2 regions of the Streptomyces sp. NPDC052910 genome follow, and region 1 is predicted to be linked to the other one. Evidence: riboswitches for the same ligand, from Rfam matches in the RefSeq annotation. Region 1 holds a riboswitch; the other holds the start of a gene.

Evidence for each region. A riboswitch is a leader RNA that binds a small molecule or an ion and turns the genes downstream of it on or off. The one in region 1 is predicted to bind cobalamin.
Region 2: it holds a riboswitch for cobalamin, as region 1 does, so the genes downstream of both, metE (5-methyltetrahydropteroyltriglutamate--homocysteine S-methyltransferase) here and ACZ6X9_RS02530 (ribonucleoside-diphosphate reductase subunit alpha) in region 1, are expected to answer to the same signal.

What each region holds. Positions count from the first base shown of each region.
Region 1 covers NZ_JBVJJR010000001.1:590,972-598,125, reverse strand. Annotated here, with positions in the region: gene ACZ6X9_RS02550 (tetratricopeptide repeat protein) at 1-104, shown strand, start outside; gene def (peptide deformylase) at 194-823, shown strand; gene ACZ6X9_RS02540 (YciI family protein) at 891-1,322, opposite strand; gene ACZ6X9_RS02535 (ribonucleotide-diphosphate reductase subunit beta) at 1,497-2,510, opposite strand; gene ACZ6X9_RS02530 (ribonucleoside-diphosphate reductase subunit alpha) at 2,510-4,915, opposite strand; adenosylcobalamin-variant (AdoCbl-variant) riboswitch at 5,089-5,189, opposite strand; gene ACZ6X9_RS02525 (hypothetical protein) at 5,557-5,985, shown strand; gene mctP (monocarboxylate uptake permease MctP) at 6,121-7,154, opposite strand, start outside.
Region 2 covers NZ_JBVJJR010000002.1:689,809-696,962, reverse strand. Annotated here, with positions in the region: gene ACZ6X9_RS08750 (hypothetical protein) at 418-555, shown strand; gene mmsB (3-hydroxyisobutyrate dehydrogenase) at 552-1,511, shown strand; gene metE (5-methyltetrahydropteroyltriglutamate--homocysteine S-methyltransferase) at 1,647-3,965, opposite strand; cobalamin riboswitch at 4,125-4,348, opposite strand; gene ACZ6X9_RS08735 (2'-5' RNA ligase family protein) at 4,484-5,059, shown strand; gene ACZ6X9_RS08730 (alpha/beta fold hydrolase) at 5,456-6,487, shown strand; gene ACZ6X9_RS08725 (hypothetical protein) at 6,489-6,728, shown strand; gene abc-f (ribosomal protection-like ABC-F family protein) at 6,996-7,154, shown strand, end outside.

The sequences.
Region 1 (7,154 bases):
GCGGCATCGCGGCCCCCGCCGGGCTGGTCCGCGGGCTGCTGGACGGTTGGGTCGCGGACAGCCCCGACACCCGCGAGTGGCGGGATCTGGAAGAGGTCTGCTGAGCGCCGGGCCCGGTCCGCTTACCCTGGACGGGCCCCGGGCTCCGGGGCGTGACAGTGCATTCGGGTTGTGAGAGAGGCGTACGGCGGCGATGGCGCAGCGAGAGACCGACCAGCCGGTGAACGACGAGTTCATCGTGGACACCGAGGACTGCGAGGAGCGGGAGACCGCGCACCGCGAGCGCGGCACGTCCCGTCCGATCACCGTGGTCGGCAACCCCGTCCTGCACAAGGAGTGCAAGGACGTCACGGAGTTCGACGACGAGCTCGCCCGCCTCATCGACGACATGTTCGCCAGCCAGCGGACCGCCGAGGGCGTCGGCCTGGCCGCCAACCAGATCGGCGTCGACCTGAAGGTCTTCGTCTACGACTGCATGGACGACGAGGGCGTCCGGCACGTGGGCCACGTCTGCAACCCGGTCCTGGACGAGCTCCCGGCCGACCGCCGGATCCTCGACGACTCCAACGAGGGCTGCCTCTCCGTCCCGACCGCGTACGCCCCGCTGGCCCGCCCCGACTACGCGGTGGTGCGCGGCCAGGACATGAAGGGCAACCCGATCGCCGTCCAGGGCACCGGCTACTTCGCCCGCTGCCTCCAGCACGAGACGGACCACCTGTACGGCTACCTGTACATCGACCGCCTCTCCAAGCGCGACCGCAAGGACGCGCTCCGGCAGATGGCCGAGGGCACGCCGCGCTACCCGGTCGTCCCCAACGACTGACGGGCCCCGGGCGGGCGGCGCGAACGGACCGGGCGGCGTGGAACGGGCCGCCCGGCCCCCCGCTCGTTCAGGCGCCGCCACCGCCGCCCCCGCGCAGCCGTTCGCGGAGCGCCTCCTCGCGGGCGGCCTCCTCGGGCGGTAGCACGTCGGACGGGAAGTCGGACGGTTCGAAGACGCGCCGGAGTTCGACCACGCCCTCCCGGAACGGGATCCGAGCCGCCCACTCCCGGGCCTGGTCCATCGAGTCCACCCGGATCACCCAGTAACCGGCGATCAGCTCGCCGATCTCGTCGAACGGCCCGTCGATCACGCTGGGCTTCCCGCCCGCGAACACCACCCGGGCGCCCTCCGAGGACGCCCACAGCCCGTCGGCGGCCAGCAGCGCTCCCGCCTTGGCCAGGGCCTCGTTGTACCGCTGCATGTCGGCGACCTCCTCCCGGGTCGGCAGCACGCCGGCCTCGGACTCCTCGGTCGCCTTGACGATCATCATGACGCGCATCAGGTGTGTCTCCTGTCCCGTTGCTGCCCCCTGACGACCAGCCTCCCCGCAGGTGGCGGCGGTCCGGGCGCCCCGGCCGACGTGTCGCCGGTTTTTCGCGAGGGTGCCGCACAACGGGAGCGGGCCCTCCCGGAGAACTCCGGAAGGGCCCGCTCGTCACCGAGGCGTGCCGGCTCAGAACTCGTCGTCGAACGCGACCGTGCCCTCGACCGCCACCTGGTACGCGGAGGCGCGGCGCTCGAAGAAGTTGGTCAGCTCCTGGACGTTCTGCAGCTCCATGAAGGAGAACGGGTTCTCCGAGCCGTAGACCGGGGCGAAGCCGAGGCGCTGGAGGCGCTGGTCGGCGACGCACTGGAGGTACTCGCGCATGGACTCGGTGTTCATGCCCGGCAGGCCCTCGCCGCACAGGTCGCGGCCGAACTGCAGCTCCGCCTCGACGGCCTCCTTCAGCATGTCCGTGACCTGCTGCTGCAGCTCGTCGTCGAAGAGGTCGGGCTCCTCCTGGCGGACGGTGTCCACGACCTCGAACGCGAAGTTCATGTGCATTGTCTCGTCACGGAACACCCAGTTGGTGCCGGTGGCGAGACCGTGCAGCAGACCGCGCGAGCGGAACCAGTACACGTACGCGAACGCGCCGTAGAAGAACAGGCCCTCGATGCACGCGGCGAAGCAGATCAGGTTGAGCAGGAAGCGACGGCGGTCGGCCTTCGTCTCCAGCCTGTCGATCTTCTCGACCGAGTCCATCCACTTGAAGCAGAACTGGGCCTTCTCCCGGATGGACGGGATGTTCTCCACGGCCGCGAAGGCGGCGGCGCGGTCGTCCGGGTCGGGCAGGTAGGTGTCCAGCAGCGTCAGGTAGAACTGGACGTGCACGGCCTCCTCGAACAACTGCCGCGACAGGTACAGCCGCGCCTCGGGGGAGTTGATGTGCTTGTACAGCGTCAGCACGAGGTTGTTGGCCACGATCGAGTCGCCGGTCGCGAAGAACGCGACGAGCCGGCCGATCATGTGCTGCTCGCCCGGGGAGAGCTTGGCGAGGTCGGACACGTCGGAGTGGAGGTCGACCTCCTCCACGGTCCAGGTGTTCTTGATCGCGTCGCGGTAGCGGTCGTAGAAGTCCGGGTACCGCATGGGGCGCAGGGTCAGTTCGAAGCCCGGGTCGAGCAGGTTCTTCTGTTCGTTCGACATTACTGGCAGGCCTCGCAGGACTCGGGGTTTTCCAGGGAGCAGGCGATGGCGTCCGCGTCGGGCGCGGCCTGCTGGACGGGGACGGGGACGGTGGCGGCCGCGCCGGCAGACCGGGCGATCCGGGTCGCCGGGCGCGAACGCAGGTAGTACGTGGTCTTGATGCCCTGCTTCCAGGCGTACGCGTACATCGAGCTGAGCTTGCCGATGGTGGGCGAGGCCATGAACAGGTTGAGCGACTGGCTCTGGTCCAGGTACGGGGTGCGGGCCGCGGCCATGTCGATCAGGGCGCGCTGCGGGATCTCCCAGGCGGTGCGGTAGAGATCGCGCACCTCCTGCGGGATCCACGCCATGTCCTGGATCGAGCCGTTGGCGTCGGTCATCGCGTCGCGTGTGGCGCGGTCCCACACGCCGAGCTTCTTCAGGTCCTCCACCAGGTAGGTGTTGACCTGGAGGAACTCACCGCTGAGCGTCTCGCGCTTGAACAGGTTCGACACCTGCGGCTCGATGCACTCGTAGACACCGGCGATGGACGCGATCGTCGCGGTCGGCGCGATGGCCAGCAGCAGCGAGTTGCGCATGCCGACGGAGGCGATCCGGGCGCGCAGCGCGTCCCAGCGCTCCGCCCAGGTCGGCTCGGTGTTCGGGTAGTGGTCCGGGTGCAGCACGCCGCGCGCGGTGCGGGTCGCGGACCAGGCCGGGTGCGGGCCGTGTCGCTCGGCGAGGTCGGCGGACGCCTCGTACGCCGCGAGCATGATCCGCTCGGAGATCCGGGTGGACAGCGCCTTCGCCTCGGAGGAGTCGAAGGGCAGCCGCAGCCGGAAGAAGACGTCCTGGAGACCCATCAGGCCCAGACCGACCGGGCGCCAGCGGGAGTTGGAGTTCCCCGCCTGCTCGGTCGGGTAGAAGTTGATGTCCACGACGCGGTCGAGGAAGGTGACGGCCGTGCGGACCGTGCGGTCCAGCTTCGCCCAGTCCATCTCGCCGTCCGCGCCGAGGTGGGCGGCGAGGTTGACGGAGCCGAGGTTGCAGACCGCGGTCTCGCCGTCGTCGGTGACCTCCAGGATCTCCGTGCAGAGGTTGGAGGAGTGGACGACCTGGCCGGGCTCGGCGGTCTGGTTGGCGGTGCGGTTGGCGGCGTCCTTGAACGTCATCCAGCCGTTGCCGGTCTGCGCGAGGGTGCGCATCATCCGGGCGTAGAGCACCCGCGCCGGAATGGTCTTGACGGCCTTGCCCTCGGCCTCGTACTTCCGGTACGCGGCGTCGAACTCGTCGCCGTAGAGGTCGACCAGGTCCGGGGTGTCCGCCGGGGAGAACAGCGACCAGTCGGCGTCCGCCTCGACCCGGCGCATGAACTCGTCCGGGATCCAGTGCGCGATGTTGAGGTTGTGGGTGCGCCGGGCCTCTTCACCGGTGTTGTCGCGGAGCTCCAGGAACTCCTCGATGTCCGCGTGCCAGGTCTCCAGGTAGACGCAGGCCGCGCCCTTGCGCCGACCGCCCTGGTTGACGGCGGCGACGGAGGCGTCGAGCGTCCGCAGGAACGGCACGATGCCGTTGGAGTGGCCGTTGGTGCCGCGGATCAGCGAACCGCGCGAGCGGATCCGGGAGTACGAGAGGCCGATGCCGCCCGCGTGCTTCGACAGCCGCGCGACCTGGTGGTAGCGGTCGTAGATCGAGTCCAGCTCGTCCAGCGGCGAGTCCAGCAGGTAGCAGGACGACATCTGCGGGTGCCGCGTGCCGGAGTTGAAGAGCGTGGGGGAGGAGGGGAGGTACGAGAGCGTGCTGGTGAGGCGGTAGAGCTCGGCCACGTCCTCCAGGGCGCGGACCGAGTGGTCCTCGGCCAGACCGCAGGCCACACGCAGCAGGAAGTGCTGCGGCGTCTCGATCACGTCGCGGGTGATCGGGTGGCGGAGCAGGTAGCGGCTGTGCAGGGTGCGCAGACCGAAGTAGCCGAAGCGGTCGTCGGCGCCGTCGGCGAGCGCGCCCTCGACGAGGGCGTCCAGGCGCTCGGCGTGCGTGCGCACGAACGCGGCGGTGTCGTCGGCGATCAGGCCTTCGCGGTGGCCGGTGGCGACGGACGCGGAGAAGGAGACCGCGCCCTGCCCGGCCGCCTCCTGGGCGATGGCGAGCGTCAGGAGCCGCGCGGCGAGCCGCGAGTACTCGGGCTCCTCGGAGATCAGCCCGGCCGCGGCCTCGGTGGCCAGCGAACGCAGTTCGGCCTCGTCCGACCCGGGGTGCCGGCCGCGCAGCGCGGCGGCGGCGACCTTGCCGGGGTCGGTGGCGGGCAGATCGGCGGTGAGCTCCGTCAGGGTGCGCAGGAGCGCGGTCCCGGGGCCGCCGGTCGCTACCGTGTCCGCCTCGGGCGCTGAAACCGGACCTGAAGCAGGTTCCGCGGGCGCGATCGTCACGTGTGGCTCTCCCTCGCTCGGCTGGGGGCCTCGGTGGGAGGGCAGGGGGGCGCGCACGCGCAGCCGACGGCGTACGGAAGCCGTACGAGGCGTGCGCGCGGGCGTCCACCGGCCCAACCCGCGAGGCCCGGACGTGTTCAGACGCCGTACCGGGCGGGCCCGGTGCTGGCGTGCTGCCGGCAGGTCCTCGGACTGCGGAACGGGCGGATTGGGCCCGTACGTACACCGTTGCGGGACAGTTCCGGATTTCCACCGGATTCCCCTGCGGCGACAGCGAGCACGAGCATACATCTAGTGCCGACGGTCGCGCGTGCCCCCACATGTTGTGTCGTCACGTCATGGGACGGTCGCGGAATGTGCTATCGGGAGGGGGCTTCGAGGCCGCCGTTCACGGAAGCGATCGCCGCTCGCCGGGCGGGAGACGGGAAGGGCGCCCGGGCTTCACGAAAGCGTAGGAGCGGTGCGGGAGCCGGCGGCGGACGACTCCGTCACGGCGCGCAGCGCTCACCCTCGCCGGCAGGAGATCGATCACACCGCCGCGAGCCGCCGGACGGGGCGACGAATCGCCGGCCGCGGCGGAACCCCCACGCCCCGGGGATATCCGCTGTCCCGTGAACCGGGCCTCCCCTACCGTGGCCCGCATGACCGATCTTCCCGTTCCTGTACGAGAGATATGCGTCCTCATCCGGCTGAACCGTGGCGCCTGCGGTCCCTATGCGCACATCGTCGCCGACTTCGAACCGCCCGGCCCGGACGGCGGGCTGGAGGTCCGCAGCGTCGTCCCCGAAGACCGGTTGCCCGCGGAGCATCTGCCCGCGCTGCGGGAAGGCCTGCTGGAAGGGCTCGCCGGGGTCGCCGCCAAGGTCGTGATCACCGACGGCACCTACCACTTCGTCGACTCCAGCGACATGGGCTATCGGATGGCCGGAGAGCAGGCGGGCCGGGCCGCCCGCGTCGGCTCCGGTTTGCTGCCGGCGTGGGAGGCGATGCGGGTGACACACGCCGACTGGCCGGGCCGGGCCTGGCTGAAGAGGAAGGGGGGCGGCACCGGGAGCCCGGTCCGTCCGTGACGCCGTCACCGGGGCGTCTGCCCCGAACGGCACCACACGGGGCCGTCGGGGCGGGAGAGACGGGAGAAGGGGCGCGGGGTGCGGGAACGGGCGGGCCAGGGGCCTACGATGCCCCTGGCCCGCCCGTCCGGGGCGTCAGTGCCCGCCCGGCGCTCCCGCCGTCGCCGGGGGCAGTTCGGCCTGGACGCCCGGGTCGCCGGCGTCCGCCGTGTAGTCGGACGCCTTCGTCTCGTCCACGCCGTCCGGTGTGCCGAGCGCCTTGAACACAAAGGTCAGCACGACCGCGACGAGCACGTTCAGCGCGAAGGCCGTGAGCCCGATATACCCCTTCTCCCCGATGAGGGGGATGAGGTTGGTGTTGCCGAAATGGTCCTGCGTGGCGCTCGGGGTGTCGTACGCGCGCCACGTGCCGTACAGCATGCCGGCCGCCCAGCCCGCCAGCAGGGCCCAGCGGTGGAACCAGCGTGTGAAGAGCCCGCCGACCAGGGCGGGAACCGTCTGCAGGATCCAGATGCCGCCCAGCAACTGGAAGTTGATCGCCACCGTCTTGTCCATGGTGAGCACGAAGACCAGGGCGCCGACCTTCACCAGCAGGGACGCCAGCTTGGAGACCTTCGCCTCGTGGGCGGGAGAGGCGTCCGGGCGCAGGAAATCCTTGTAGATGTTGCGGGTGAACAGGTTGGCGGCGGCGATGGACATGATGGCCGCCGGGACCAGGGCGCCGATGCCGATCGCCGCGAAGGCGACGCCGGTGAACCAGTCCGGGAACATGTCCTCGAAAAGCTGCGGAATGGCCAACTGGGCGTTCTTCACCTTGATACCGGCCGCGACCGCCATGAAACCGAGCATCGCGAGCAGCCCCAGCATCAGCGAGTACAGCGGCAGGATGGTGGTGTTGCGCCGGATGACGTTGCGGTTCTTGCTGGAGAGGACGGCCGTCACGGAGTGCGGGTAGAGGAAGAGGGCCATCGCCGAACCGAGGGCCAGGGTCGCGTACGCCCACTGCGCGTCCGGCCCGGTGACCAGGGCGCCGCGCGGCTTGCCCGTGTCCGGGTTCTTGACGGAGAACACCTCGCCCGCCTTGGCGAAGACGTCGTCGAAACCGCCGAGTTTGACGGGGATGTAGATGATGGCGACCGCGATGACGATGTAGATCAGAGCGTCCTTGA
Region 2 (7,154 bases), on a different contig from region 1:
GGCCGATTTCCCGCCCGGGACGACCCTGGACTCGGCAGGACGCCCAACTATATGGTCAGGGCCGACAAGCCCGTGGTGCAGGCACGTTGGCGGAAATCCGGTACGTCCCGCCGTGGCCAAAGGCGCGTGGGCAACGGCGACAGGCCGTCCGGACCTGGCGGTCGCCGACCGGGGGAACGTCACTGGCGGAGCGGCGACGCGACGCCGGGAAGGCGGCAGGCGCGTGGTGATCCGGGAGCCGGGATGCCGGGCCGCCGCCCAACGGGCGGGAGCCGAACCGGAAGGCCCGCGTCTCCCGCCACGCCCCGCCCCCGCCCACGCCGGCCCCCGGCTTCCGGCCCCCGGCCCCGGGCCGGCCCCCGGCCTTGCCCCGACAGCGGGCGTCCATCCCCGGCCCGTCGGCGAGAACCGGCCTCCGTGCCGGACGCCCGCCGTGCCCCCACGTTCGCCGACGGCTCCGCCGAGGACGTCGTCGGCCGCTGCTTCGCCCCGCTCGGCGACCCGGGGGCCGTTCCCGCCCCCGGCGACGCTCCACTACAGGAGGTGCCCTGGTGACTGCGACCCCCGCCAACCCGACGACGAACGCGCCGACCGCCACGGAAGGCAAGGCCGTCGGCTTCGTCGGCCTGGGCAACATGGGCGGACCGATGGCCGCCAACCTCGTGAAGGCGGGACATCGGGTGACCGGTTTCGATCTGCTGCCGGAGGCCGTTCGGGCCGCCGGCGCGAAGGGGGTCCGGCCGGCCGCGTCGGCCGCCGAGGCGGTGGCCGAGGCGGACGTCGTCTTCACGATGCTGCCGGCGGGACGGGACGTCCTCGGCCTCTACAAGGACGAGGGGCTGCTGTCCGCCGCGCGGCCCGGCACCCTGTTTGTGGACTGTTCGACGATCGACGTGGCTGACGCGCGGACCGCCCACGAGGTGGTGCGCGAGGCGGGGCACCGGCCCCTGGACGCGCCCGTCTCGGGCGGGGTGTTCGGCGCCGAGGCCGCCACGCTGACCTTCATGGCCGGCGGCGACGCGGCGGAGTTCGCGGCCGCCGAACCGGTGCTGGCCGCGATGGGGCGCAGATCCGTGCACTGCGGGCCCGCCGGGGCCGGGCAGGCCGCCAAGATCTGCAACAACATGATCCTCGGCATCTCGATGATCGCCGTCAGCGAGGCCTTCGTCCTCGGCGAGAGCCTCGGCCTCTCCCGGGAGGCCCTGTTCGACGTGGCCTCCACCTCCTCCGGCCAGTGCTGGGCCCTGACCGTCAACTGCCCTGTGCCCGGCCCCGTCCCGGCCAGCCCCGCCAACCACGACTACCGGCCCGGCTTCGCCGCCCCGCTGATGGCCAAGGACCTCGGACTCGCCGCCGACGCCATCCGCGCCGGCGGCGTGGACGCCGTCCTCGGGCTGCGCGCGGCCGAGTTGTACGCCGCGTTCGCCGAGGGCCGGGGAGCGGGGGAGGACTTCTCCGGGATCATTCGCGCGATACAGGACCGCTCCGGGAAGGGCGACGGAGCTGTGTGACGTACGGTGCCGTCCGTGCCGCCGACGCATCCGACAGGGAGCCGGGTGCGTCGGCGCGCCGGTGCCTCCGCCTGCCCGCCCCCGCCCGCGCGCGCCGGCGGACGGGGGGAGGGGAGCGGCCACGGCCCGGGCCCGTCAGGTCCCGGACAGCTCGGCGCGGACGGTCCGGGCGGCGGCCACCAGGTTCTCCAGCGAGGTCCGGGTCTCCGGCCAGCCGCGGGTCTTCAGGCCGCAGTCGGGGTTGACCCACAGCCGTTCCGCGGGGATCGCCTTCAGGCCGGTGCGCAGCAGGTCGGCCGCCTCCTCCGCGCCCGGTACGCGCGGGGAGTGGATGTCGTACACGCCCGGACCGGCCTCGCGCGGGTAGCCGTGGGCGGCCAGGTCGCGGGCGGCCTGCATGTGCGAGCGGGCCGCCTCCAGGCTGATGACGTCGGCGTCGAGGTCGTCGATGGCCCGGACGATGTCCCCGAACTCGGCGTAGCACATGTGCGTGTGGATCTGGGTGTCCGGCCGCACGCCACCGGTGGTGAGCCGGAACGCCTCGGTGGCCCACTCCAGGTAGGCCGGGCGGTCCGCGGCGCGCAGCGGCAGGGTCTCCCGCAGCGCGGGCTCGTCGACCTGGACGACCGGTGTACCGGCCGCCTCCAGGTCGCCGACCTCGTCGCGCAGGGCGAGGGCCACCTGCCGGGCCGTCTCGGCGAGCGGCTGGTCGTCGCGGACGAACGACCAGGCGAGCATGGTGACCGGACCGGTGAGCATGCCCTTGACGGGACGCTCGGTGAGGGACCGGGCGTACGTCGTCCAGCGCACCGTCATCGGTTCCGGGCGCGAGACGTCGCCGGCCAGGATCGGCGGGCGGACGTAGCGGGTGCCGTACGACTGCACCCAGCCGTGCCGGGTGGCGAGGTAGCCGGTCAGCCGCTCGGCGAAGTACTGGACCATGTCGTCGCGTTCGGGCTCGCCGTGCACGAGGACGTCCAGGCCCGCCTTCTCCTGGAAGGCGATCACCTCCCGGATCTCCGCCTCGACGCGCTGTTCGTAGCCGGCCGCGTCGAGCCGTCCGGCCCGCAGACCGGCCCGGACGGCGCGGAGTTCGTCGGTCTGCGGGAAGGATCCGATGGTCGTGGTCGGCAGCAGCGGCAGTCGGAGCCGGGCGCGCTGGGCGGCGGCCCGCTCGGGGTAAGGGCCGGTGCGGCGGCTGTCGGCCGCGGTGACGGCGGCGGCCCGGGCCCGGACCGCCGGGTCGTGGGTGATCGGAGAGGCGGCCCGGGAGGCCAGGTCGGCGCGGTTGGCGGCCAATCGGGCGGCGATGGCGCCGGTGCCGTGGGTCAGGCCCCGGGCGAGGGTGGCGACCTCGTCCGCCTTCTGCTGCGCGAACGCGAGCCAGCGCAGGATCTGGGGGTCGACGTCGCGTTCGGCGGTGGCGTCGAGCGGGACGTGGAGCAGCGAGCAGGAGGCCGCCACGTCGACCCGCTCGGCGAGCCCCAGCAGGGTGCCGAGGGTGGTCAGCGACTTCTCCAGGTCGGCGACCCAGATGTTGCGCCCGTCGACGACACCCGCGACCAGCCGCTTGCCGGGCAGCCCGCCCACGGCGGCCAGCGCGTCCAGGTTGGCGGCGGCGGGCCCGGTGAAGTCCAGGGCGAGCCCCTCCACCGGGGCTTTGGCCAGGACCGGGAGGGCCTCGCCGAGCCGGTCGAAGTAGGAGGCCACCAGCAGCTTCGGCCGGTCGGTGGCGGTACCGAGGTCGCGGTACGCCCGCGCGGCCGCGCCGAGTTGCGCGGGCGTACGGTCCTGGACGAGGGCCGGCTCGTCGAGCTGCACCCACTCGGCGCCCGCCGCGCGCAGGTCGGACAGGACCTCGGCGTAGACGGGCAGCAGCCGGTCGAGCAGGGTCAGCGGGTCGAAGTCCGGTGCGACGCCGGGCGCGGGCTTGGCCAGCAGGAGGTAGGTGACGGGACCGACCAGGACGGGCCGCGGGGTCAGGCCCAGGGCCAGCGCCTCCTTGACCTCCTCCGTGTACTTGGACGAGTCGGTGGCGAAGACCGTGTCCGGCCCCAGCTCCGGCACCAGGTAGTGGTAGTTGGTGTCGAACCACTTGGTCATCTCCAGCGGCGCCACGTCCTGGGTGCCGCGGGCCATGGCGAAGTAGCCGGCCAGTTCGTCGGCTTCCACCGCGGCGCGGTGGCGGGCGGGGATCGCGCCGACCATGACGGTGGTGTCGAGGACGTGGTCGTAGTACGAGAAGTCGCCGGCCGGCACCTCGTGGACGCCGGCCCGCGTCAGCTCCCGCCAGGTGTCCCGGCGCAGACCGGCGGCGACGGACCGGAGCCCGGCCGCGTCGACGCGGCCCTTCCAGTACCCCTCGACGGCCTTCTTCAGTTCCCGGTTCCGCCCCTGACGGGGGTAGCCGTACACGGTGGCCCGTGCTGCCGCGGCCGCGGGCTTGGTGGTCACGGAGATCTCCTTCGCGAGCTCGTTCCCTGGGATCCCGGCACGGATCGGGGGCGCGAAGGACGACGGACCGGGCGGTGACGCGCGTGGCTCGGCGCGGCCGTCCGCCTGGTGTGTACGCCGACCCGCCCTCGAGGTCACCGGGATGTCCGCGCACGGTGGGCCGTACGCGGGCAGTGGGCAGGTCTTCGGACTCGCGGGCGCGCCTCGTGTCGTACGAGACACCTACTGGCCGTCGCTTCCCGGGCCCGGTACGCCGGGCCCAGTGCGTATGACGGCGGTCGTTCCCGCTCACCGCTGCGGGGCAGTCCCGGATTCGCACCGGGTTCCCTCTTGCGACGCCTCCCGCCTGGCGGACGGGGCGAACCGACTGCACCCGCCACCCTAGAGGCTGCGAGGCCGCCGGTGGAAGGGAGTTCGTGACGGGAAAGGTGAGCCGGGATACGTGGGACGCGCTGTGCGGCGGGCGGACGGGGGCCGTCCGACTCGTGCGGAGCCGGTGCGGCGGGGAGCATGGAGGGGTGGGCGGCGACTTGTTCCCCGGGGTGGCGCCGACGGCCCGGACGGCTGTGGCGTGGCTGCCGCCGCGCGCGTTGTGGCCGGTGATCCAGGACATCCGCCGGGAGCACGACCCGCAGGTGCGGCGGTGGCCCCCGCATGTGAACCTGCTGTTCGGCTTCGTGCCCGAGGAGGAGTTCCCCCGGGCCCTGCCGCCGCTCTCCGCCGCGGCGGCCGAGTGCCCGGCCTTCCCGGCCCGGCCGGCGGGCGTCCGGTACTTCCGGCACCGGCGGTACGCCACGGTGTGGCTCGACCCGGCGGCCGCGGGCCGGGCCCCCTGGGAGCTGCTGTACGAGGAGCTGACGTCCCGCTTCCCGCTCTGTGGCGGTCGCGGCGACCGCTTCGTCCCGCACCTCTCGCTCGGCCGCACCACGCGGCCGCGCGCCCTGGCCGCCGAGCTCACGCCGCGGCTCGGGACGCTGTCGGCGGAGGTCGAGGAGATCACCCTGCTCTCCCGGCGCGGGGAGGAGGAGCCGATGCGGGCGCGGGCCGTGATCACGCTGGGGACGGGGGAGGTGCGGCAGCCGTCGGCGGAGTAAGGGCGGGTCCGTCCGAGGGCGTGCTCCCCGGCGGACGGCGTGGAGCACGCGGTGGCGGGCGGTGGAGGAGCACTGCCTGCGGGGCGCCGATCCGCACGCGCGGGTGGACCCGGTCGTGGGCGGGGTGTGAGGGGTGTTCGTTTGAGGGGGGTTCGTGCTCCTTCCTTTCGCCGTTCCCTGCGGGGCTGCGCCCCCCACGCCCCCGAGCGCGCCCGGGGTGCGCGTCTTCAGGCGCGGGACGGGTGGCGAGGTCGGGGTCGGTCGGCGAGCAAGCCTCCTCGTACCGCGCGGAGTTGCATGGCGTCACCTGTTTGACCGGTGACGCGCGCCGTGCCATAGTCGTCGGCACGCCCGCTGTCCCGGGCCCAGGCACTTCGCACGCACGGAGGGCTCGACATGATCGATCGGCGGACGTTCGGCAAGGCGCTCGGCCTCGGAGCAGGCGGCGCGGTCACTTCGGGGCCGGCACCGGCGTGGGCCGCGGCGGAACGGCGGAGCGGTGCCGGAGGCTCCCGCGGGCGCGGCGCGTTCCCCCCGCTCAAGAAGGTCAGGGCGGGTCTGCTGGAGGTCGGTTACGCCGAGGCGGGGCCGGCGCACGGGCCGCCGGTCGTCTGTCTGCACGGCTGGCCGTACGACATCCACAGCTTCGCCGAGGTCGCGCCCCTGCTGGCGGCCGAGGGGTACCGGGTGATCGTTCCCTTTCTGCGCGGCCACGGCACCACCCGTTTCCTCTCCGGCCGGACCTTCCGCAACGGGCAGCAGTCCGCCCTCGCCCTCGACACCGTCGCCCTGATGGACGCGCTGGGGCTGGAGAAGGCGGTGCTCGCCGGGTTCGACTGGGGGGCCAGGACCGCCGGTATCGTCGCGGCGCTGTGGCCCGAGCGCTGCAAGGCCCTGGTGTCGGTCGGCGGTTACCTGGTCGTCGACCGGGAGGCGAACCTCCGGCCGCTGGCGCCCGCGGCCGAACACGCCTGGTGGTACCAGTTCTACTTCGCCACCGAGCGCGGCCGGGCCGCCATGGAGGACCAGGACAAGCGGCACGACCTCACCCGGCTGGTCTGGGACACCGTCTCCCCGACCTGGGACTTCGACGACGCCACCTTCGGGCGCACGGCCGCCGCCTTCGAGAACCCGGACTACGCCGCCATCGTGATCCACAACTACCGCTGGCGGCTGAGCCTCGCCGAGGGCGAGCGGCGGTACGAGCCGTACGAGAAGCGGCTCGCCGCCCGGCCGTTCATCGCTGTGCCGACGGTGACGCTCGACGCCGAGCGGGACCCGTTCACGGCCCCGGGCGACGGGTCTTCCTACCGGGACCGGTTCACGGGCCCCTATGACCACCGGACCCTGAAGGGGATCGGCCACAACCTGCCCCAGGAGGCGCCCGAGGCGTTCGCCCGGGCCGTCATCGACGCCGATCGTCTGTGACGTGACGTTCCATCAATTCCAGTGGAGTGGAAGGATCGAGAAGATGACGACACGGGAAAGCGGGATGCGGGACGGCGACTCGGCCGTGCGCCACGCGCGGTTCGGCGCGCTGCCCGAGCGGATCGCCTACGAGGACATGACCGAGGAGAAGGCGGCCTCGCCCGGGGCCCCGGAGTACGGCGCCGGCGGCCCCGAGGTGCGGACCCATCTCGCCTGCCTGGCCTGGGACCTGGGGCTCTGAGGCGTCACCCGCGCACCGCGGCCGTGTGGCTGGTATGGTGAAGGCGTCAATGATCTTTCGCAGAGGAGACCGGACATGGTGGGTGACGACGACATCTCCGGGTGATACCCGGATCTGATCGGCCACCGGCAGGCGCGCTCCGAGCGGTACCGCCGTCGTGGTCGTCTCGTCCTCCCCTTTTCCCTGTGTTCAGGCGCAGTGCTCTCCGCGCGACGGTTCTTCGCGCGGCGGGGAGCTCTGCCCTCGGTTCCACGCGAGGTCATCCACATGTCCGACGTTTCCGTCATCTGCTCCCAGCTCGCCTTCTCCTGGCCCGACGACACCCCGGTCTTCGAGGACCTGTCCTTCACCGTCGGCGCCGGACGTACGGGGCTGGTGGCGCCCAACGGTTCCGGCAAGAGCACCCTGCTGAAGCTCATCGCCGGC